DNA from 3 places in the Micromonospora sp. NPDC049900 genome. Region 1 is predicted to be linked to each of the others. Evidence: riboswitches for the same ligand, from Rfam matches in the RefSeq annotation. Region 1 holds a riboswitch; each other region holds the start of a gene.

The links. Region 1 has a riboswitch for S-adenosylmethionine ahead of ACIBMZ_RS14060 (ABC transporter substrate-binding protein). Riboswitches for the same ligand answer to the same signal wherever they lie in the genome.
Region 2: linked by a shared signal. The riboswitch ahead of thrC (threonine synthase) and the one ahead of ACIBMZ_RS14060 (ABC transporter substrate-binding protein) in region 1 are both predicted to bind S-adenosylmethionine.
Region 3: linked by a shared signal. The riboswitch ahead of ACIBMZ_RS16465 (aminotransferase class V-fold PLP-dependent enzyme) and the one ahead of ACIBMZ_RS14060 (ABC transporter substrate-binding protein) in region 1 are both predicted to bind S-adenosylmethionine.

Annotation. Positions count from the first base shown of each region.
Region 1 is NZ_JBITKM010000005.1:21,246-28,337, forward strand. Features, by position in the region: gene ACIBMZ_RS14040 (urease accessory protein UreF) at 1-647, opposite strand, end outside; gene ACIBMZ_RS14045 (urease subunit alpha) at 647-2,350, opposite strand; gene ACIBMZ_RS14050 (urease subunit beta) at 2,347-2,709, opposite strand; gene ACIBMZ_RS14055 (urease subunit gamma) at 2,706-3,008, opposite strand; SAM riboswitch class IV at 3,302-3,414, shown strand; gene ACIBMZ_RS14060 (ABC transporter substrate-binding protein) at 3,681-4,523, shown strand; gene ACIBMZ_RS14065 (amino acid ABC transporter permease) at 4,559-5,341, shown strand; gene ACIBMZ_RS14070 (amino acid ABC transporter ATP-binding protein) at 5,338-6,069, shown strand; gene ACIBMZ_RS14075 (ABC transporter permease) at 6,145-7,092, opposite strand, start outside.
Region 2 is NZ_JBITKM010000001.1:247,683-254,774, forward strand. Features, by position in the region: gene ACIBMZ_RS01120 (alpha/beta fold hydrolase) at 1-563, shown strand, start outside; gene ACIBMZ_RS01125 (ABC transporter permease) at 563-1,459, shown strand; gene ACIBMZ_RS01130 (DUF4232 domain-containing protein) at 1,449-2,147, opposite strand; gene ACIBMZ_RS01135 (DoxX family protein) at 2,526-2,975, shown strand; SAM riboswitch class I at 3,170-3,305, shown strand; gene thrC (threonine synthase) at 3,315-4,601, shown strand; gene ACIBMZ_RS01145 (GNAT family N-acetyltransferase) at 4,884-5,903, shown strand; gene paaN (phenylacetic acid degradation protein PaaN) at 5,956-7,092, shown strand, end outside.
Region 3 is NZ_JBITKM010000006.1:205,960-213,051, forward strand. Features, by position in the region: gene dmpG (4-hydroxy-2-oxovalerate aldolase) at 1-893, shown strand, start outside; gene ACIBMZ_RS16445 (2-keto-4-pentenoate hydratase) at 890-1,621, shown strand; gene ACIBMZ_RS16450 (RidA family protein) at 1,681-2,067, shown strand; gene ACIBMZ_RS16455 (NmrA/HSCARG family protein) at 2,140-3,030, opposite strand; gene ACIBMZ_RS16460 (TetR/AcrR family transcriptional regulator) at 3,119-3,655, shown strand; SAM riboswitch class IV at 4,006-4,126, shown strand; gene ACIBMZ_RS16465 (aminotransferase class V-fold PLP-dependent enzyme) at 4,179-5,408, shown strand; gene ACIBMZ_RS16470 (GMC oxidoreductase) at 5,429-7,092, opposite strand, start outside.

The sequences.
Region 1 (7,092 bases):
ACTTCGGCATGGATGTCGGCGAGCGGAGCGGCGGCGGCCGGCAACCGCTCCGGTGGTTCCTCGGCGGCCCGCGCCGCCCGCGCCGCGGTGGCATCGCAGGCGACCGCGAGCCGCACCAGCAGGGCCTGCACCCGATAGGGATCGAGGCCGAGCAGACGTACGGCGGCGCTTGCCGAACCGGTCACCGTCGCGTGCGCGGCGACCGTGGCGACCTGCGCCGGGTCCAGACCGGCGGCGGCACCGACCAGCCCCAGCACCAGCGGCTGGTGCGGGCCGGGCGGCACGGTGGGCAGATCGTCGAAGGTGTCGTCGGGCCAGATCTCGCGCCCGGCCCGCAGCAGTGCCCGGCCCTGTCGTCGGGACACCGCCCGCTGGGCCGGTGACACGGTCCGGGCGTCCAGTTCGGCGTCGAGCCGCACCAGCAGGTCCCGGCGTCCGGCCGACCGGGCGGCCCGACGGGACGCCGCCGCGAACGCCGCCGCGACCAGCCCGGCGGTGGCGAGCCGCCCGCGCAGGTACTCCCCCAGCGTGGCCAGGTCGGTCACCCGCCCGGCCGCGACGGCCGCCTCCAGACCCGACGAATGGGCGTGCGCCCCGGCCGGGAACCGCCCGTCGGCGAGCAGCAACAGCATGGTCGACGCGGTCATCAGAACAGGAAGTAGCGCTGGGCCATCGGCAACTCGGTCACCGGGTCGGGTTCGACCACCTCGCCGTCGATCCGCACGGTGAAGGTGTCCGGGTCCACCTCGATGCGCGGCAGCGCACCGTTCTCCGGCAGGTCGGTCTTGCCGCGCGACCGCACGTCGGCGACCGGCACCACCCGGCGACGCACGTCCAGGCGCAACCCGGCGTCGAGCGCGGCGGGTGCCACGAACGCCAGGCTGGTGGCGGCGGCTGCGACGCCGTACGCGCCGAACATGGGTCGGGGCAGCATCGGCTGCGGCGTCGGGATCGAGGCGTTCGCGTCCCCCATCTGGGCGTACGCGATGAAGCCGCCCTTGATCACCAGGTGCGGCCGGACGCCGAAGAACGCCGGCTCCCAGAGCACCAGATCGGCGAGCTTGCCCGACTCGACCGAGCCGATCTCGTGGTCGAGCCCGTTGGCCATGGCCGCGCAGATGGTGTACTTCGCCACGTACCGCCGGGCCCGGTGGTTGTCGGCGGCACCGTCACCGGCCAACGCCCCCACCCGCGCCTTCATCACGTGCGCGCTCTGCCAGGTCCGCAGCACGACCTCGCCGACCCGGCCCATCGCCTGCGAGTCCGAGCCGATGATGGAGATCGCGCCGAGGTCGTGCAGCAGGTCCTCGGCGGCCATCGTGGACGGTCGGATCCGGCTCTCCGCGAACGCCAGGTCCTCCGGCACCGCCGGGTTCAGATGGTGGCAGACCATCAGCATGTCGAGGTGCTCGGCCAGCGTGTTGCGGGTGTACGGGCGGGTCGGGTTGGTCGACGACGGCAGTACGTTCGGTTCCCCGGCGACGGTGATGATGTCCGGCGCGTGTCCGCCCCCGGCCCCCTCGGTGTGGTAGGAGTGGATCGCCCGACCGCCGATCGCCCGCAGGGTGTCCGCGACGAACCCGGCCTCGTTGAGGGTGTCGGTGTGAATGGAGACCTGCACGCCCGAGGCGTCCGCGACCCGCAGGCACGCGTCGATCGCCGCCGGGGTGGTGCCCCAGTCCTCGTGCAGCTTGAAACCGCCCGCACCGGCCCGCAACTGCTCCCAGAGCGCCTCGGTGGAGACCGTGTTGCCCTTTCCGAGCAGCAGGACGTTGACCGGGAACGCGTCCAGGGCCTCGTGCATCCGGGCCAGGTGCCAGGCGTTCGGTGTGACGGTGGTGGCGCGGGTGCCCTCGGCCGGTCCGGTGCCACCACCGACCAGGGTGGTGACCCCACCGGCCAGCGCCTCAGTGACGACCTGCGGGCAGATGAGGTGCACGTGGGTGTCGACCGCCCCGGCGGTGAGGATCCGACCGTTGCCGGCGATCACCTCGGTCGCCGGGCCGATCACCAGATCCGGATGGACACCGTCCATGGTGTCCGGGTTGCCCGCCCGACCCAGCGCCACGATCCGCCCGTCGCGGATCCCCACGTCGGCCTTGACCACGCCCCAGTGGTCGAGGACCACCGCGCCGGTGACGACGGTGTCCAGCGCGCCCTCGGCCCGGGTGGCCCGGGACTGGCCCATCGACTCGCGGATCACCTTGCCGCCGCCGAAGACCGCCTCGTCACCGCCGGCACAGTGGTCGTGCTCGACCTCGATCAGCAGGTTCGTGTCGGCCAACCGGATCCGGTCACCGGTGCTCGGCCCGTAGAGCGCGACGTAGCGCTCCCGCTCCACCATGCTCATGCCGTCCCTCCGCTCCGCTGCGCGCCGCCGTGAGACACCGCCGTCGGGGTCGGGTCCAGTGAGCCGGCGCACTCGCCGCGCAGGCCGGGGACGATCCGCGCGCCGCTCAGCGGCACCAGATCCACGGTGCGGCTCACGCCCGGTTCGAAACGCACGGACGTCCCGGCCGGTACGGCCAGACGCTGCCCCCAGGCGGCGGCCCGGTCGAAGTCCAGGGCCGGGTTGGCCTCGGCGAAGTGGTAGTGCGACCCGACCTGCACCGGCCGGTCGCCGGTGTTCACCACGAGCAGCGTGGTCACCGGACGACCGGCGTTGATCTCCACCGGCCCGGCGGCCGGCAGGATCTCCCCGGGGATCACGGGATCGGGTGGTGCACCGTCACCAGCTTGGTGCCGTCCGGGAACGTCGCCTCCACCTGCACCTCCCTCAGCAACTCGGGGATGCCGTCCTGCACGTCGTCCCGGGTCAGCACGGTGCGGCCGGAGGCCATCAGGTCGACCACGGACGCCCCGTCGCGCGCGCCTTCGAGGAGGAAGGCGGTGAGCACCGCGACGGCTTCCGGGTAGTTGAGACGCAGGCCGCGTTCGCGGCGGCGCCGGGCGACGTCCGCCGCCACGTGGACGAGCAGGCGGTCCTGCTCGTGCGGGGTGAGATACACGGGGTGCTCCCGGTGGGTGTCCGCGCCCCCGGACACCGTCGGCCCGGCGCCTCGACGCGCCGACCGCCGGTCGGGGTTCGCCCGCCGGTCCGACCGCCACGTGCGCGGGCCCCGGGGTTTCCACCTCCCCGGTCCGCGTGGCGGACCACCGGCGGTGTCGGGTCGGATGCGGACCGCACCGCCCACCGCTGAGCAGACCGTAAGGGATCACGCGGGCGGCGGGCAACACCCCGCGTGAGGGTCGTCATAACGGGTGGACGCTGCCCCGTCACCGGCTGCTAGCCTCGGCGACAGGTCAAGAGCGCCAGCGTCAAGCCCCGGCTCGCTGGCCGGCAACCCTCGTCCGCGCAGGGGTGCCCCGGGTGAGGACCAGGCATCGGAGCGACCTCCGGTGCAAGCGTGGCCTGGTGTCCCAGGTCATCACGACCTTGAGGAGAACCATGCCTTACCGCTGTCGACCGGTGGCCTGCCGGGATCTGACCCGGCGTCGGCACGTCGACATGATGCGGGTGTGCAGCGCCGCGTGTAGCTGACCTGCGTCGCTACCCGGCCGCCGACCTGCCCGGTCGGACGACCAGCCCCGTTCCGTTTTCCCACCCCTCACGGTCCGTCCCACGGCGGACCGTCGGCGTGGCACGTGCGTGCCCGCCGCCGTTCATCCAGGAGACACCTGTGCGCTTCCTTCCCGCCCTGACCCGGGCCGTCGCCGTCGGCGTCACCGCCGTGCTCGCCGCCACCGCCCTCACCGCGTGCGGCTCGGACGGCGAGACCGCCGACAACCCGTACAACCTGCTCCAGCCGGGGGTGCTGCGGGCCGGCACGCTCACCGACGCGCCGCCGAACGTCTATCTCAAGGACGGCCAGTTCACCGGGTTCGACAACGACCTGCTGGTCGCCGCCGCCGACAAGCTCGGCCTGCGGGTGGAGTTCGTCGGCACCGACTTCTCCGGCCTGCTGGCCCAGGTCAACAACCGTAAGTTCGACGTCGGCAGCTCCTCGATCACGATCACCGAGGCGCGGAAGAAGACGGTCGACTTCGGCAACGGCTACGACTTCGGGTACTTCGGGCTCGACGTGCCCGCCGGATCGACGCTGACCGGCTTCGACGAGCTGTCCGGCAAGCGGGTGGTGGTCGTGCAGGGCACCGTCCAGGACGACTACGCCACCGGGCGCGGCCTCGACCCGGTGCGGGTGCCGGACTACAACGGCGCGATCAACCAGCTCAAGGCCGGCACCGCGGACGCCTGGATCGCCCCGGCCGAGATCGGCGAGAAGACCGCCGCCGACAGCGGCGGCAAGATCAAGGTCGCGGCGAAGGAGCTCAGCCCGGCACCCACCGCATACGCGGTCGCCAAGGGCAACGACCCGCTGCGCGAGGCGCTCAACCGGGCCCTGGACGAGGTCATCGCCGACGGCACCTGGACCCGACTCCAGGAGCAGTACTACCCGGGGCGGCCGATCCCGGCCGACTTCACCCCGGGCAGCGGCGACGTGTCGGCACCGGCCGCCTCCTGAGGTAGGACGACGAGCGAGTAGGGCGGAGGTCGACCGTGGATCCGTTGCGCACCCTGTGGGAGACGTTCTTCGACTGGGAGTCGATGCGCGAGGCGCTGCCCGAGATGATCACCGTCGGGTTGCCGAACACGCTGATCCTGGCGGTCACCGCCGCCCTGCTCGGCTCGGCCATGGGCATCGTGCTGGCCGTCGCGGGCATCTCGCGTACCCGCTGGTTGCGGTGGCCCGCCCGGGTCTACACCGACGTGTTCCGTGGCCTGCCGGCGGCGGCGACGATCCTGCTGATCGGGGTCGGCCTGGCACCGTTGGGCATGCAGGTGTGGGGACCGAACCCGTACCCGCTGGGGATCCTGGCGCTGTCGCTGATCGCGGCGGCGTACATCGGGGAGATCTTCCGCTCCGGCATCCAGTCCGTGGAGGCGACCCAGGTGGAGGCCGCCCGCGCGCTCGGTTTCTCCTGGTGGGAGGCGATGCGGGTGGTGGTGATCCCGCAGGGTGTCCGGCGGGTCCTACCGGCCTGGGTGAACCAGCTCATCGCACTGATCAAGGACTCCAGCCTGGTCTACTTCCTCGGTCTGCTGGCCAGCCAGCGGGAGCTGTTCCGGATCGGGCAGGACTACGCGGCCAACACCGGCAACCAGTCGGCGTTGCTGCTGGCCGGGCTCTTCTATCTGACGCTGACCGTGCCGCTGACGCACGTCGTCAACTGGATCGACCGGCGGCTGCGGCACGGCCGCCCGGCGACCGGACCGGCCGGTGACGATCCCGACGACCTCGACCTGGCGCTGCCCGGCGCCGCCGGAGGCAACCAACGATGAGTACCTCGGTCAGCCTGAGCCTGCGCGACGTGCACCTGGCCTTCGGCCGTCACCAGGTGCTGCGCGGGGTGGACCTGGACGTCGCGCGCGGCGCGACCGCCTGCGTGATCGGCCCGTCCGGGTCCGGCAAGTCGACGCTGCTGCGGACCGTCAACCGGCTGCTCGAACCGGACCGGGGCGACGTGCTGCTGGACGGGCGCAGTGTGCTGCGCGACGACCCGGACGCCCTGCGGCAACGGGTCGGCATGGTGTTCCAGCAGTTCAACCTGTTCCCGCACATGAGCGTGCTGCGCAACATCACCGTCGCGTTGCGGCGCATCCGCAAGCTCGGCGAGGACGAGGCGGTGGCGGTGGCCCGTACCCACCTGGACCGGGTGGGGCTGGCCGCGAAGGCCGACGCCCGCCCGGCGCACCTGTCCGGCGGGCAGCAGCAGCGGGTGGCCATCGCCCGGGCGCTGGCCATGCAGCCGCAGGTGATGCTCTTCGACGAGGCCACCTCGGCGCTGGACCCGGAGCTGGTCAAGGGCGTGCTGGCGTTGATGGCGGACCTCTCCTCGCAGGGCATGACCATGGTGGTGGTGACCCACGAGATGGGTTTCGCGCGCGAGGTCGCCGACACCGTCGCGTTCATGGACGCCGGGGTGGTGCTGGAGGCCGGCGAGCCGACCGCGATCTTCGAGTCGGCCGAGCACCCGCGCCTGCGCCGGTTCCTTTCGCAGGTGCTGTAGCGCGGGGGCGGCGGCGGTGAAAGGAGGGGACCCCTGCTCTGCACGAGGCGTTAGCAGGGGTCCCCTCCTTTCACCTCAGGTCGGAGTATCGCGCCGCCGGAACGCGCCCAGTCCGACGGCCAGCAGCACGGCCGCCACGGCGGTGAGCACCACCAGGGGCAGCACCCTGAAATCGGCGGCGGGCACCGACGGCACGTGGGTGAAGGGCGACAGGTTCAGCGCCGCCTGCGGCAACTCCAGCACCGCGCCCAACTGCCCGAGCAGCAGGAAGGCGATCAGCACCGCCCAGCTCGACGCCACCGACCAGCGGGGTACCGCACCGAACAGGGCGGTCACCACCCCGACGAGCACCAGCAGTGCGGGCAGCCGCAGCAGCGCCGCCCCGCCCAGCTCGACCGTCCAGCCGATCGGGTCACCGGCCGCCAGGCCGTACCCGAGCCCGGTGGTGAGACCGGCCAGCAGCACCAGCAGCACCGCGCCGAGCACGGCGGCACCCACCTGGATCCCGAGCCACCGGGTCCGGCTCACCGCCGTGGCCAGCAGCGCCTCCAGGATGCCGTCGGATTCGTCGTTGCGCGTCCGCAGCAGGGCCTGCACGGCGTACGCGCCGATGGTCAACGCGTACAGGCCGAGGATCGCCGCCAGGTACGCGTCGACGAGTTCCGCCCCGCCGCCGAGCTGGGCGATCGCCTCGGCCGCTGCCGGGTTCTCGGCGATCATCGCGTCGACCTCGTGACCGGCCACCCCCATGGAGAGGCCGAGCACCACCACCGCCACCGCCCAGCCGGCCAGTGCACCCCGCTGCAACCGCCAGGTCAGGCCGACCGGCCCGAGCAGCCCCGCGCCCGCTCGGGCCGGTCCACGCCGCGCGGCGAGCAGCCCCGCACCCACGTCCCGACGTTCGGCCAGCAGGTAGGCGAGTGCGACCCCGGCGACCAGCAGCGCCACCGGCAGGGCGAGGATCCACGGTCGTTCGGCACCGAAGGCGCGTACCTGGGTGCCCCAGCCCAGCGGCGAGAGCCA
Region 2 (7,092 bases), on a different contig from region 1:
CCGGGCTGGGCTCGTCGGTGCACCGGCGGGTCCGCAAGTACAGCCACGGCATGCGGCAACGGTTGGCCATCGCCCAGGCCATGCTCGGCCTGCCCGAGCTGCTGGTGCTCGACGAGCCGACCGACGGGCTGGACCCGCCGCAGATCGCCGAGATGCGTCGGGTGCTCCAGCGGTACGCCACCGACGGCCGCGCGGTGCTGGTCTCCAGCCACCTGCTCGCCGAGGTGGAACAGACCTGCACGCACGCCGTGGTGGTCAACAAGGGCCGGATCGTGGCCTCCGGGCCGGTGGAGGACATCGTCGGCGACTCGCCGAGCGTGCTGTTCGAGGTGAGCGACCCGCGCGCGGCCCGGGACGTGCTCAACGACCTCGGCGGCGTACGGGTGCTGGACGACGCCGACGGGCACCTGGTGGTGGACACCAACGGCACCGCCCGCAGCGAGGTGGTCGCCGAACTGGTGCGGGCCGGTATCGGGGTGGACCGGGTGGTGCCCCGGCGCCGCCTGGAGGACGCGTTCCTCGCCCTGGTGGGCGAGAACTCTCGGGGAAGCGGGGACCGGTGATGGCGGGATCGACCGTGCCGACGCGGGAGGAGTCCGAGGTGGCTCCGTCGGGCGCCGCCGCCGGCTACCGGCCGTCGAGGACGCTGCCGTTCGGTGCCGAGTTCCGCCGACAGGCGGCGCGGCGGCGCACCCAGTTGGCGCTCGGCTTCATGGTGCTGCTGCCGTTGATCATCCTGATCGCGTTCCAGTTCGACTCGGGTGACGACGACAACGGCCGGGGCGAGTTCGGCAGCCTCGTCTCGTTCGCCACCTCCGGCGGGCTGAACTTCACCCTGTTCACCATCTTCGTCTCCGCCTCGTTCCTGCTGGTCGTGGTGGTGGCGCTGTTCTGCGGCGACACGGTGGCCAGCGAGGCGAGCTGGGGCAGCCTGCGTTACCTGTTGGCGGTGCCGGTGCCCCGGGCCCGGCTGCTGACGGTGAAGCTGCTGGTGGCGCTCGCGTACTCGGCGTTCGCGCTGGTGCTGCTCGCCGGCACGGCCCTGCTGATCGGCACCCTGCGGTACGGCTGGTCACCGCTGCGTAGCACGGTCGCCGCGCAGCTCGAACCCGGCGAGGGGCTGCTCCGCCTGCTGGCGGTGCTCGGCTACCTGGCGGTCGTGCTGCTGGTCGTCGCCGGTCTGGCGTTCCTGCTCTCGGTGGTCACCGACGCCGCGCTGGGCGCGGTGGGCGGTGCGGTGCTGCTGTGGATCCTCTCCAGCATCCTCGACCAGATCACCGCGCTCGGCGCGATCCGGTCGTTCCTGCCGACCCACTACAGCACCGCCTGGCTGGGGCTGCTCTCCACGCCCGTGCAGACCGACGACATCGTCCGAGGGGCCATCTCGGCGATCTGCTACGCCACCCTGTTCTGGGGGCTCGCCTTCTGGCGCTTCACCCGCAAGGACATCACGAGCTGAGTGCGGCGTCGACGCCGTCGTCCGCCGAATCGGTGGGCGTCGGTGTCGGGCCCGTCCGCTTCTTCCAGGCGCTGACTCCGATCCGGTCGGTGTTGCCGAGGTCGATCGGCCCCTCCATGTCGAGTACCTGCCCCGGCTGCCCCTTGCCCGCCGCGATCTCCACCCGCGTGGCCTCGGTGGCGGCCACGGTCGGGTCGTCGACCAGGTTGCGCCAGATCACGGCAGCTCTGGCCGCGTCGCCCGGTGCCACCACCAGCCGCCGGGGCGGGTCGTCGAAGCCCGAGGCGATCCCGGCCGCCCCGGGGACCACCCGGACGCTGAGCGGTCGCCCCTCGCCGTCGTAGAGCCGTAACGCCGGATAGCCGTGCAGCGGGTACGGCCGGTCGCCGCAGTTGACCAGTTCGACGCCCATCGCCCGGAGCCCCATGGCCGCGCTGACACCGAGGTAGCGGATCCGTACGCCGGACTCGGGGCAGACCTCCGGCCCGGCCGAGGTCGGTGCCGGGGCGGTGGCCGCGCCGAGCGGCTCCGGCGGCGGGTCGCCCGGGGCGTTGTGCGACGCGTCGGTCGGCGCGCAGCCGGCGAGCATCGTGACGGCGGTCAGCAGCGCGGCGTGCCGCGTACGCCGGTCACCCGGGCCGTGTCTCGGGGTCGTCTCCGGAATCGATCCCCCGTGGATGTCTCGCATCGGGCCATCGTCGCATCACGGTGCTCGATCGCTCGCCCGGCTGTCGGCGTGGCGAGGCGGGTGGTTCGGGACGGCGTCGCGGTCGGCCGGGGGCCGCTCGGTGTACCGGCTGGTGGGACGACGGTGGCCGCTTCCGGACCCGGGTGGGCGCGCGGCTCCGGCTCGGATGACCGCGACTTGTTGCCGTCACATGTCCAGGGTGTACAGGGAGTCGTTACGGAGGGTGATCAAAACGATCTTCGCCGAGGGGGGTTCCTTCGGAAGTTCCAGTCGCTACCATCGATGTGGGAGCGTTCCCAAAGGAAGAGATTGCATCGACAAATATTTATCAATCCCGCATTCTGGTTGCCCTCGTCCATCCACAATGGAGGTTCCGGAATGCGTACTGACCGGTTCGGCGGGCCGGCCCTGTCCCTGTTCCGCATGGTCATCGGCCTGCTGTTTCTCTGCCACGGGTTGTCGTCTCTGTTCGGCGTCTTCGGCGGTGCCCGGGGGAGCGGTGAACCCGTCCCGCTCGGCACGTGGCCGGGCTGGTGGGCCGCGCTGATCCAGGCCGTCTGCGGCGCCCTGGTGCTCGTCGGTCTGCTCACCCGGCCGGCGGCCCTGGTGGCGTCGGGCTCGATGGCCTACGCCTACTTCGTCGTCCACCAGCCCGAGGCGCTGCTGCCGCTGCGCAACAACGGCGAGTTGTCCGTGCTGTTCTGCTGGTCGTTCCTGCTGATCGCGATACTCGGTCCGGGTAGCTGGGCGCTGGACAACCTGCTGCGCCAGCGCAGCGGGGCCGCACTGGACGTGAAGGCGGCCGAACGCAGGTCCGTACCGGCCTGATCCGGCTGGTGCGGCGGCCAGGCCGACGCTCGTGCGCGACCCTGGACCGGGTCTCCTCCGGCACCGCCGGAGCCGTCCGGTCCAGGGTCGTCGCCGTCCCTCAGGCGGTGGCGGCGGTGAGGAATCGCTCACAGGCTGAGATCGAACGCTGACGAGCGCGGCGCGATTGCCTAGACTCGGCGGCACAACTGAATACCTCATCCAGAGGGGCTGAGGGATACGGCCCGACGACGCCCCGGCAACCACCCCACGCGCTCATCGCTGAGCGTCCCGTGGGGCAGGTGCCAATTCCGTCCCCGCCGCAGGGTGCGATGTGGGGGAAGATGAGAGGACTCGGACATGACGTCGACGCTCGCCCCTACCGGGATCGACACCACCGCCAGCCCCGCCCGCGCCCTGGTCTGCCGCGCCTGTTCGGCCCGCTACCCGTTGGCCGCGCAGCACGCCTGTTACGAGTGTTTCGGCCCGCTGGAGGTCGACTACGACCCGGCGGCCCTCGCCACCGTGACCCGCGAGCAGATCGAGGCGGGCCCGCAGAACATCTGGCGCTACGCGGCGCTGCTCCCCGCCGGGCAGGACCCGGCCACCCGGGTCAGCCTGGACCCCGGTTTCACGCCGCTGGTCGCCGCCGACCAGCTCGCCGCCGAGCTGGGCATCACCGGCCCGCTCTGGGTCAAGGACGACAGCGCCAACCCCACCCACTCGTTCAAGGACCGGGTCGTCTCGGTCGCGCTGACCGCCGCCCGGGCGCTCGGCTTCGCCCGGTTCGCCTGCGCCTCCACCGGCAACCTGGCCAACTCCGTCGCCGCCCACGCGGCCCGGGCCGGCACCCCGTCGGTGGTCTTCATCCCCAGTGACCTGGAGCAGGGCAAGGTCGTGACGACCGCCGTGTACGGCGGTGAGCTGGTCGCCATCGACGGCTCGTACGACGACGTGAACCGGCTCTGCGGCGAACTGGTGGAGACCGACGAGTTCGAGGACACCGCCTTCGTCAACGTCAACGTCCGGCCGTACTACGCCGAGGGGTCCAAGACGCTCGGCTACGAGGTCGCCGAGCAGCTCGGCTGGCGGATTCCGGCCCAGGTCGTGATCCCGATGGCCTCCGGCGAACTGCTCACCAAGGTCGACAAGGCGTTCAGCGAGCTGGTCGAGATCGGCCTGGTCGAGGCACCGGCCGGCGGGTGGAAGGTCTTCGGTGCCCAGTCGGCCGGCTGCAACCCGATCGCCACCGCCCTGCACGGCGGCGGGGACACGATCACCCCGGTCAAGCCGACCGGGATCGCCAAGTCGCTCAACATCGGCGACCCGGCCGCCGGCCTGTACGCCCTGGAGGCGGTACGCCGTACCGGCGGCTGGATGGACTACGCCGACGACGACGAGATCCGTGCCGCCGTGCGGCTGCTGGCGCGTACCACCGGGGTCTTCGCCGAAACGGCCGGCGGGGTGACCGTCGCGGTGCTGCGCAAGCTGGTCGAGTCCGGAAAGTTGGACCCGACCGCGGAGACGGTGGTCTACAACACCGGCGAGGGGCTCAAGACGCTCGACGCGGTCGCGGGCGAGGTCGGACCGACCCACCGGATCAAGCCGTCGCTGCGGGCCGCCCGCGACGCCGGCCTGCTCGGCTGAGGCACACCGCGAACTCGTCGGCTGGTCGGCATGTTGCACGCCGACCGATCCGCCGGGTAACGGGCTTTTCGCGGTGAGTGCCGAAAACACGCCGTCGAGTACTTGACGGCAGGAACCGGGCGGCGCAAGATGCTTCGTGCGGGAGGGCGTTTCGCCGTAGACTTTCAGTCTTTACGACCCAGCGCCGGAGGCGTTGTGCGATCGTCCCTCCCGACCAAGCTTCCCGACGGGGCCGGCGAATAATCGCTGGCCCCGTCGCTCGTCGTCCCGCAGGCTGCGGAGATGGCCATCACCATCACCCCCTTCGGTGCCGACGACGAGTCGGCCATCGAGCAGGCGTTCCAGGTCGGTGCCGACTACAGCGCCGCGGAACTGCCGGACTACCCACCGTTCAGTCGGCAGCGGTTCGCCGCGCTGTTCCACCAACCGATGCCGGGCACCGAGACACTCGCCCTGCTGGCCCACGTCGACGGCGTCGCCGCCGGATACCTGCTGCTCCACCTGCCGCAACTCGACAACACCGAGAACGCCTCGGCCGAGCTCGTCGTCCATCCGGAGCACCGCCGCCAGGGGGTCGGTCGGGCGCTGTTCGAGCGCGGCCTGCGCGTGCTGCGGGAGCGCGGACGTAAACGGGTCAGCGCGATGAGCCGGGCACACCTGCGCGGCGAGCCCCACCAGCCGGGTCCGGCCACCCGGTTCGCCGCCACCGTCGGCGCGGTCGACGCCCTGGCCGACGTACGGCGGCGACTGCACGTCGCCGAGCTGGACCAGACCGCCCTGGACGCGCTGCTCGCCGACGCCCGGTCCCGGGCCACCGACTACGAGGTGCTGTTCTGGCGCGGGAACACGCCGGACGACCTGATCGCCGACGTCGCGTATCTGGACGGGCGGCTGCTGGCCGACGCGCCGATGGGCGACCTGGAGTGGGAGCCCGAGCAGGTCGACGCGGAGCGGGTACGCGGCACCGAGCGGGCGCTCGAAGCGCGCGGCAAGCGGCGGTACCACGCGGGCGTACGGCACCGGGGGTCCGGCCGACTGGTCGCCTGGACCCTGCTCGACATGTCACCGACCGCCGACTGGCACGCCTTCCAGCAGATCACCATCGTCGACCCGGAGCACCGGGGGCGCCGCCTCGGCCTGCTCACGAAGATCGAGAACCTTCGTCACCTGCTCGACCACGAGCCCGCTGTCCAGGTGATCGACACCTTCAACGCGGACAGCAACGACCACATGATCGCGATCAACGAGCAGCTCGGGTTCCGGGTGATGGACCGGTGGAGCAACTGGCAGCTCGACGTCTGAGGTGTGACACGCCCCTACTGATCGCGGGGCTTCCTGTTGCATGATGGCGGGCATGACGGAGACCCCGCACCCCCTCTACGACAGGCACGCCGACACCCTCGACCGCGCGCTGACCGCGATCGCGGAGCGCGGGTACTGGTCCGCCTACCCGGAATCACCCAGCCCCCGGGTGTACGGCGAGACCGCAGCCGCAGACGGCAAGGCCGCGTTCGAGGCGTACCTGGGCGGGGACTTCCCGCTCGACCAGCCGGGCGACGGCGACCGGGTCGCCACCGAGACCAGTCCGTTCGGTGTGCCGCTGAACGTCCGGTACCCGCACGCCACCGCCGACCAACTCGTCGCCGCCGCGTCCACGGCGCTGCCCGCGTGGCGGGACGCCGGTCCACAGATCCGGGTCGGGGTCTGCCTGGAGATCCTCGCCCGGCTGCACAAGCACGTCTTCGAACTGGCCAACGCGGTGCAGTTCACCAGCGGTCAGGCGTTCGTGATGGCGTTCCAGGCCGGTGGCGCGCACGCGCTCGACCGGGCGCTGGAGGCCGTCGCCTACGCGTACGCGGAGATGACCCGGCACCCGGGGACCGCTGCCTGGGAGAAGGCCGCCGGCAAGGGCGACCCGTTGCGGATGACCAAGACGTTCCACGTGGTGCCGCGCGGCGTCGCCCTCGTCATCGGCTGCAACACGTTCCCGACCTGGAACTCCTACCCGGGCCTGTTCGCCTCGCTGGTGACCGGCAACCCGGTGGTGGTCAAGCCGCACCCGCGCGCCGTACTCCCGCTGGCCGTGACGGTCCGCTACGCCCGGGAGGTGCTCGCCGAGGCCGGCTTCGACCCGAACCTGGTCCTGCTCGCCCCTGAGGCGCCCGGCGAGAAGCTGGCCTCGACCCTGGCTCTGCACCCGGCCGTCAAGATCGTGGACTTCACCGGGTCCACCGAGTACGGCGACTGGCTGGAGGCCAACGCCCGCCAGGCGGCGGTCTACACCGAGAAGGCCGGACTCAACACGGTCGTGGTCGACTCCACCGACGACTTCGCCGGCATGTGCCGCAACCTCGGCTTCACCCTGACGCTCTACAGCGGTCAGATGTGCACCACCTCGCAGAACATCCTCATCCCCCGGGACGGCATCGACACCGACCAGGGGCACAAGAGCTTCGACGAGGTGGCCGCCGGGATCGCCGCCGCCGTCGGC
Region 3 (7,092 bases), on a different contig from region 1:
GACTGGCCGGTTCGAGCGTCAACTACGGGCACGGCGCCGCGTCCGACGCGGACTGGATCGCCGCGGCGGCCGAGGCGGTCACCACCGCGAGACTGACCACCCTCCTGCTGCCCGGCATCGGCACCATCGCCGACCTCAAGGCCGCCCGCGACCTGGGCGTGACCAGCGTACGGATCGCCACGCACTGCACCGAGGCGGACATCTCCGCCCAACACATCGGATGGGCCCGCGACAACGGCATGGACGTGTCCGGGTTCCTGATGATGGCGCACATGAACGACCCGGCGGCACTGGCGGCGCAGGCGAAACTGATGGAGTCCTACGGCGCGCACTGCGTCTACGTCACCGACTCCGGCGGTCGGCTGCTGACCCGGGACGTCGCCGAACGCGTCGACGCGTACCGCCAGGTCCTCGACCCGGCCACGCAGGTCGGCATCCACGCGCACCACAACCTGTCCCTCGGCGTGGCCAACAGCGTCGCCGCCGTGGAGCACGGCACCACCCGGGTCGACGCCTCCCTGGCCGGGCACGGCGCCGGCGCCGGCAACGCACCCCTGGAGGTGTTCGCGGCCGTCGCCGAACTCCACGGCTGGGACCACGGCTGCGACGTGTTCGCGCTGATGGACGCTGCCGACGACCTGGTCCGGCCGTTGCAGGACCGGCCGGTCCGGGTCGACCGGGAAACGCTGAGCCTGGGCTACGCGGGGGTCTACTCCAGCTTCCTGCGTCATGCCGAGCGGGCCTCGCAGCGCTACGGGATCGACGTCCGCTCGATCCTCGTCGAACTGGGTCGCCGCCGCATGGTCGGCGGACAGGAGGACATGATCGTCGACGTCGCCCTCGACCTGGTCGCCGCCACCGACCGGACCACCGCGACCGGAGGAAGCCGATGAGCACCACCGACCACCTCGCCCGACGCCTCGACGCCGCGGCGACCAGCCGTACCGCCATCCCGCAGCTCGGCACCGACACCGCGCTGGACGTACCCACCGCCTACCGGGTGCAGCAGGCCGTGGTCGATCACCGGCTCTCGCGCGGTGAACGTCCCGTCGGACTGAAGCTCGGGCTGACCAGCCGGGCCAAGATGGCGCAGATGGGCGTCGACGAGGTCATCTGGGGTCGGCTCACCGACGCCATGCACATTCCCGACGGCGGCACGCTCCGACTGGCCGCCCACATCCACCCCAAGGTCGAACCGGAGGTCGCCTTCCTCGTCCACGGTGGTGCGATCACGGCGGTCGCGCCGGCCCTCGAGGTGATCGACTCGCGGTACGTCGACTTCCGCTTCACCCTGCCCGAGGTCATCGCCGACAACACCTCCGCGAGCGGCTTCGTCCTCGGCGCCTGGCAACCGCTGCCGGACGGGATCGACAACCTCGGCGTACTGCTGGAGGTGGACGGGCGACCCGTGCAGATCGGATCCACGGCCGCGATCCTCGGCGACCCCCGCCGGGCGCTCGCCGAAGCGGTCCGGCTCGCCGCCGCCAGCGGTGTGGACCTGGCCAACGGCGTGATCCTGCTCGCCGGTGCGGCCACCGCCGCCGTGCCGCTGCGGGCCGGATCCCACGTCCGGGTCACCGTCGACACGCTCGGCACCGCGTCCCTGCGGGTCGCGTCGTGACCCCACACAACGAGAACGGCGCCCGACGCGACCGTCGGCCCGACGGTGTGGTGCCCGGCATGGCCACGCCGCGCGGCCGCTTCCCGCACGTCAAGGTCGTCGGCGACCTGATCTTCGTCTCGGGTACGTCGAGCCGTCGGCCGGACAACACGATCGTCGGCGCCGCAGCGGACCCGATGGGCGTCACCGACCTCGACATCCGCGCGCAGACCCGCGCCGTCATCGACAACATCCGCGACATCCTGCACTCCGTCGGGGCCGACCTCGACGACCTCGTCCAGCTCACCACCTACCTGGTCAACATGAACGACTTCGGCGGCTACAACGAGGTCTACGCCGAGTACTTCGACGAGACCGGGCCCACCCGCACCACCGTGGCCGTGCACCAGCTGCCCCATCCGCACCTGCTCATCGAGATCCAGGCGGTGGCCCGACGGCCGTCCTGACCTCGACCCGGGTGGGTGACCTCGTCGGGCTTGCCGGGCCGGCCGTCCGCAGCCGGCCCGGCACCCGAGCGGTCAGGTGAGGGCGCGGCGGGCCCAGGTGCGGAAGTCCGTGGTGGGCAGGCCGAGTGCCTGGGCGATCTCCGGTCGAGCGGGGGTGCCGTTCTCGTTGATCTGCTCGACGACCTTGACCATGAACGGCGGCAGGCCGCGCGTGACCGCTTCCTGCGGGGTGAGGACCGGCGCGGTGACGGTCCGGCCGGTGACCTCGCTGAGGATCGCGGCGACCTCGGTCATGGTCCGCATGTCACCGGCGAGTTCCACCTCCTTACCGTCCAGCGTGCCCGATCCGGTGAAGGCGGTCGCCGCAGCCGCACCGATGTCGTCGACGGCGATCCAGGCGATGCGGGTGTCCGCGGCGAAGCCGGTGACGATGGTGCCGCTGGACCAGTCGCCGAACAGGAAGGACTTCTCCAGCAGGTTCTCCATGAAGGTCGCGGGCTTGAGGACGGTCCAGCGGGCGAATCCGCTGCTGCGGACCGCTTCGTCGATTGCTGCCTTGCTCTCCCAGTAGTGCCGGTCCCAGCGGCCCTCGGCCCAGCCCGGCTGGTTGCGGTGGAAGTCACCGGCACCGGCGACGCTGCTGTGGACGAACTGCGGCACCCCGGCCCTGCGGGCGGCCTCGACGAGGTGCCGCCCTCGGCGCAGCTCGGCATCGCCCTGCAGATCGGTGAGATCCGGGAAGGGGATGGAGAAGACGCCGTCCGCTCCGCGCGCTGCGGCGAGGAGCGAGGCGGGATCGTCCAGGTCGCCCCGGACCAGTTCGGCTCCTCGGTCGCGGAGGGCGAGTGCGGCCGCGCTGGTGGTGTCGCGGACCAGGGCGCGTACCGCGACGCCCCGGTCGAGCAGTGCCCGGGCGGTGGATCCGCCCTGCTTGCCGGTGGCGCCGATGACAAGGACGGCCATGTCTCCTCCTCGGAACAAGTGGGGTGGCACCCCACTTCCTGTCGGTTACGATATGGGGGGGTAACCCCACTTATTCAAACGGCAGGCGATGAGAGTTGACGCACAACGCAACCGCGCGCTGATCGTCACGGCGGCCAGCGAGGCGGTCGCCCGGGACGGCGCGTACGCGTCGCTGGAGGAGATCGCCCGAGCCGCCGGCGTGGGCTCGGCGACCCTGCACCGGCACTTCCCGTCCCGCTGGGCGTTGCTGGAGGCGGTCTTCCACGACCGGGTCGAAGCGCTCTGTGCCCGCGCCGGTGAGCTGTCGACCGGGCCGGACGCCCGCCAGGCGCTGACGACCTGGCTGTGCGAGCTGGCGGTCTACAGCACGACCACCCGCGGCCTGGTCACCTCCCTGCTCAGGGCGCCCCAGGAGAGCGAGTCCTGCTCCGCGATGCTCGTGACGGCCGGCGAACCGCTGCGGCGCCGAGCCGCCGAGGAAGGGACCGTACGCGCGGACGTCGAGATGATCGACCTGGTGACCCTCGTCAAGGCGATCGCGCTGGCGGCGGAATCGACGAGTGCGGCCGAGGCGGAGCGGCTGGTGCGACTCGCCCTGGAAGGAATGAGCCCGTCCCGGCGGTGAACCCACGCAGAGGACGACGACGCCGCCCGGTGTTTCGTCAGCCGGGCGGCCCGGCCTCGACAGGGCCGCCCGGCTCACCTGCTGCGCGTCGGCCGGACCGAGCCGCCCGATGCTGGTCGCGCCGTCGACGAGGTGACCGAAAGTGCTTCGCGAAGTTGACAGGCGATCCACTGGTTCGTCCATCATGGAGTGTGCTGTTCACCGTGGTGGAGTCGATCGGCGGCGCGTGACCGTGACCGGTGCGGCGAGGGGCGACTCAAGGGGGCTGTCGCGTGTCGTACGAACAGGGACATGCTGGGCGCGCCACGGGCCCTAGCGGGCGGGCTCGCCGGTGTGGCAACATCGGCAGCGGTCATGAGTGTCAGCGTCAAGGCCCCGGCCTGCTGACCGGCAACCCTCGTATATCCGCGGTGGGGTGCCTCCGGGTGAGGACCAGGCCGCCGGCGACCGCCGCAGCGGCAAGCGCGGACCCCCACGGGTCCACTGTCACCTGAGGACCACTGTGCCCACGATCGTTCCCACCGTGCTCGGCGACGACCTGCCGGTCCGCCTCGCCGACGGCACCACCGCCGCGTACGCCAACCTCGACTACGCCGCCACCGCACCCTGTCTCGCCGAGGTCGCCGAGGCGGTGACCGAGCTGCTGCCCTGGTACGCCAGCGTGCACCGGGGTGCCGGTGCTGCGTCGCGCCGATGCACGCTGGCCTACGAGCAGTCCCGTCAGACCGTCGCGGACTTCCTCGACATCCGGCCGGACGACCACGTGATCTTCACCCGGAACACCACCGATGCGATGAACCTGCTCGCCCGGGCCCTGCCACCGCACACCACCGTGGTGACCTGGGCCGGCGAGCACCACGCGAACCTTCTGGCCTGGCCGCGCGTGCACCGCCTGCCGGTGCCCACCGACCTGCCCGAGGTGACGTCCGGGCTGACCCGTGCACTGGCCGCCCTGGACAGCGCGGGGCCGGTGCTGGTGGCGGTCACCGGCGCCTCCAACGTCACCGGAGAGGTCTGGCCGATAGCCGACATCGCGGAGATCGCGCATCGGCACGGCGCGCGGATCGCCGTCGACGCCGCACAGTTGGCCCCGCACCGCGCGGTCTCCATGGCCGGCGCCGACATCGACTACCTGGCGCTGTCCGGGCACAAGCTGTACGCGCCGTTCGGCACGGGAGTCCTGGCCGGCCGAGCCGACTGGCTCGACGCCGCCGACCCGTACCTGTCCGGTGGCGGGGCCACCCGGCACGTCGGTGACGAGCCCGCCGACGTGCAGTGGCAGACCGGTCCGGCGCGACACGAGGCCGGCACGCCGAACCTGCTGGGCGCGGTCGCGCTCGCCGCCGCCTGCGCCACGATCTCCGCCGCCGCGCCGGACGTTCTCGCCCGCCACGAGCAGGAGCTGCTGACCCGGCTGCGCGACGGCCTCGCCGCCCTGCCGCAGGTGGCGGAACTGCGCACGTTCGACGCCGATCACGACCGGGTCGGCATCGTCAGCTTCACCGTCGCCGACCGGCGGGCAGCCGACGTCACCCACCGCCTCTCCACCGAGTACGGGATCGGCGTACGCGACGGCTTGTTCTGCGCCCACCCGCTCAGCCGGAGGTTGCTGGCCGGCGCCGCCGCGCGGCTCGGCCGCCCGACCGACGGGTACGCGATCCGGGCCAGCATCGGCATCGGCACGACCGCCGAGCACGTCGACCGACTCCTGCACGGGCTACGCGAGATCGTGACCTCGCCTGCGGAGCAGTAAGCCGTCCTCGGGGTGTGCCGTCAGGTGCTGAGGTGTGCGGCGAGGCGCAGCGCCAGCGCCGCAAGCGTCAGCGTCGGGTTGGCCGCCGGTGAGTTGGGGAAGACGGAGAGGTCGCAGACGTAGAGGTTGCGGTGGCCCCGGACACGCAGGTTCTCGTCGACCACTCCCGGACGCTGCCGACCGGGTGTGACGCGCCCCATCCGCATCGTGCCGACCTCGTGCGACACCCCGCCGAGCGGAGCCCAGAGCTGCTCGTACACGTCGCCGCCGAAGGCGCGGACGACATCGGCGGCGATCTTGTCGAGAGCGGCCTGGACCTGGTCGGCTCGCGGGCTGGGATGGATGCGGATGGTGGGCAGCGCGGTCGGCTTCGCACCCTCCGGCCGGGACTCGGTCCGGGTCACGGCGTTCTGCTCGACCAGCGGCGCCTCGACCATGAACACCAGCTCGCCCGGCATCTTCCCGTCGATCGTCGCCAGGTCCGCGCCGGTGAACTCCAGGGCGTTGACGAACCGGAACTGGTTGAGGTTCGCACCCAGGTCCAGTGTGACGCTGTACGGGTGGGCGGGGTCGACGTCGGCGGCGTCGGTGAGTTGCCGGGAGACGGTCTTGCTGGAGTCGAACCGGCTGTGCCAGTCGCCGCCCTGCCGCACCCAGAACTTCACCACGTAGATCGGGTGGTCGGTGATGCCGCGCCCGATCAGCGGATCGTCATCGGCGAGGCCGGACGCCTGGGCGACCACTGCGGTGCCGACCGTGCCGGCGGCCAGCACCACCACGCCGTCGTCGGCCAGCCGGTAGGTGCGGTCCCGACCTGCCAGGTGGTCGTACGCGACCACGCCGGTGACCTCGCCCGCCGCCCTCTCGACCCCGACCACCTCGTGGTTCAGGTGGACCCGCAGGTTCCCGAAGCGGTCGTCCTGCATCGCGCGGCTGAGCAGCAGTTCGGCCGCCGACCAGATCCCGGCCGGCACCGCCCCGGGGACCGGTCCGCGGTACTCGATCGCCATCGGCGGATCGAAGTGCCGGAAGTCGGCCAACGCGGGCAACTCCCGCAGCCTGGCCTTGACCATCGTCTGGTACGCCGACGGGACCAGGGGAGTGACGCGGGTCAACTGCTCCGCGCGGTCGTACCAGACGTCGCACAGCTCGTCGCGGACCGTCTCCGGCCAGTCGCGGAACTCCCAGCGGTGCATCCGGGGTGCCGACGCTCCCCAGAAGAGGGTCCGGCCGCCGAGGTTGAGGCCCTGGGCGATCCGCGCCCTGGCGCTCTCGGCGTCGGCGGCCCGCCAGCGCCGCCGACCGAAGGCACCCCAGTGGTGGAAGATGTTCGGGTACACGTCGGGGCCGACCGGTTGGTACCGGGCCAGGTTGCCGGTGTGCGTTCCGAACAGGTAACTGCCCGCCTCCAACAGCAGGACGCGCGGTGGCCGGCCACCCCGCCACGGCGTCTCGGCGAGTCGGTACGCCAGGGTGCCGCCGCCGGCACCGGAGCCGACGACGATCACGTCGTAGCGGTGCGCGGTGTCCGGGTCGCCGGGGAAGAAGTGCCGCGCGACATGTGACTCGCCGACGAGGACGTCGTGGTGCCGCGCGAAGTGGACCCGCCCGTCGAGACAGCAGGTCGGGGCGGCCAGTTCGGCGGAGGTCAGGTGTAGCGGCCCGTCGAGCTGGGGGTCGCCGT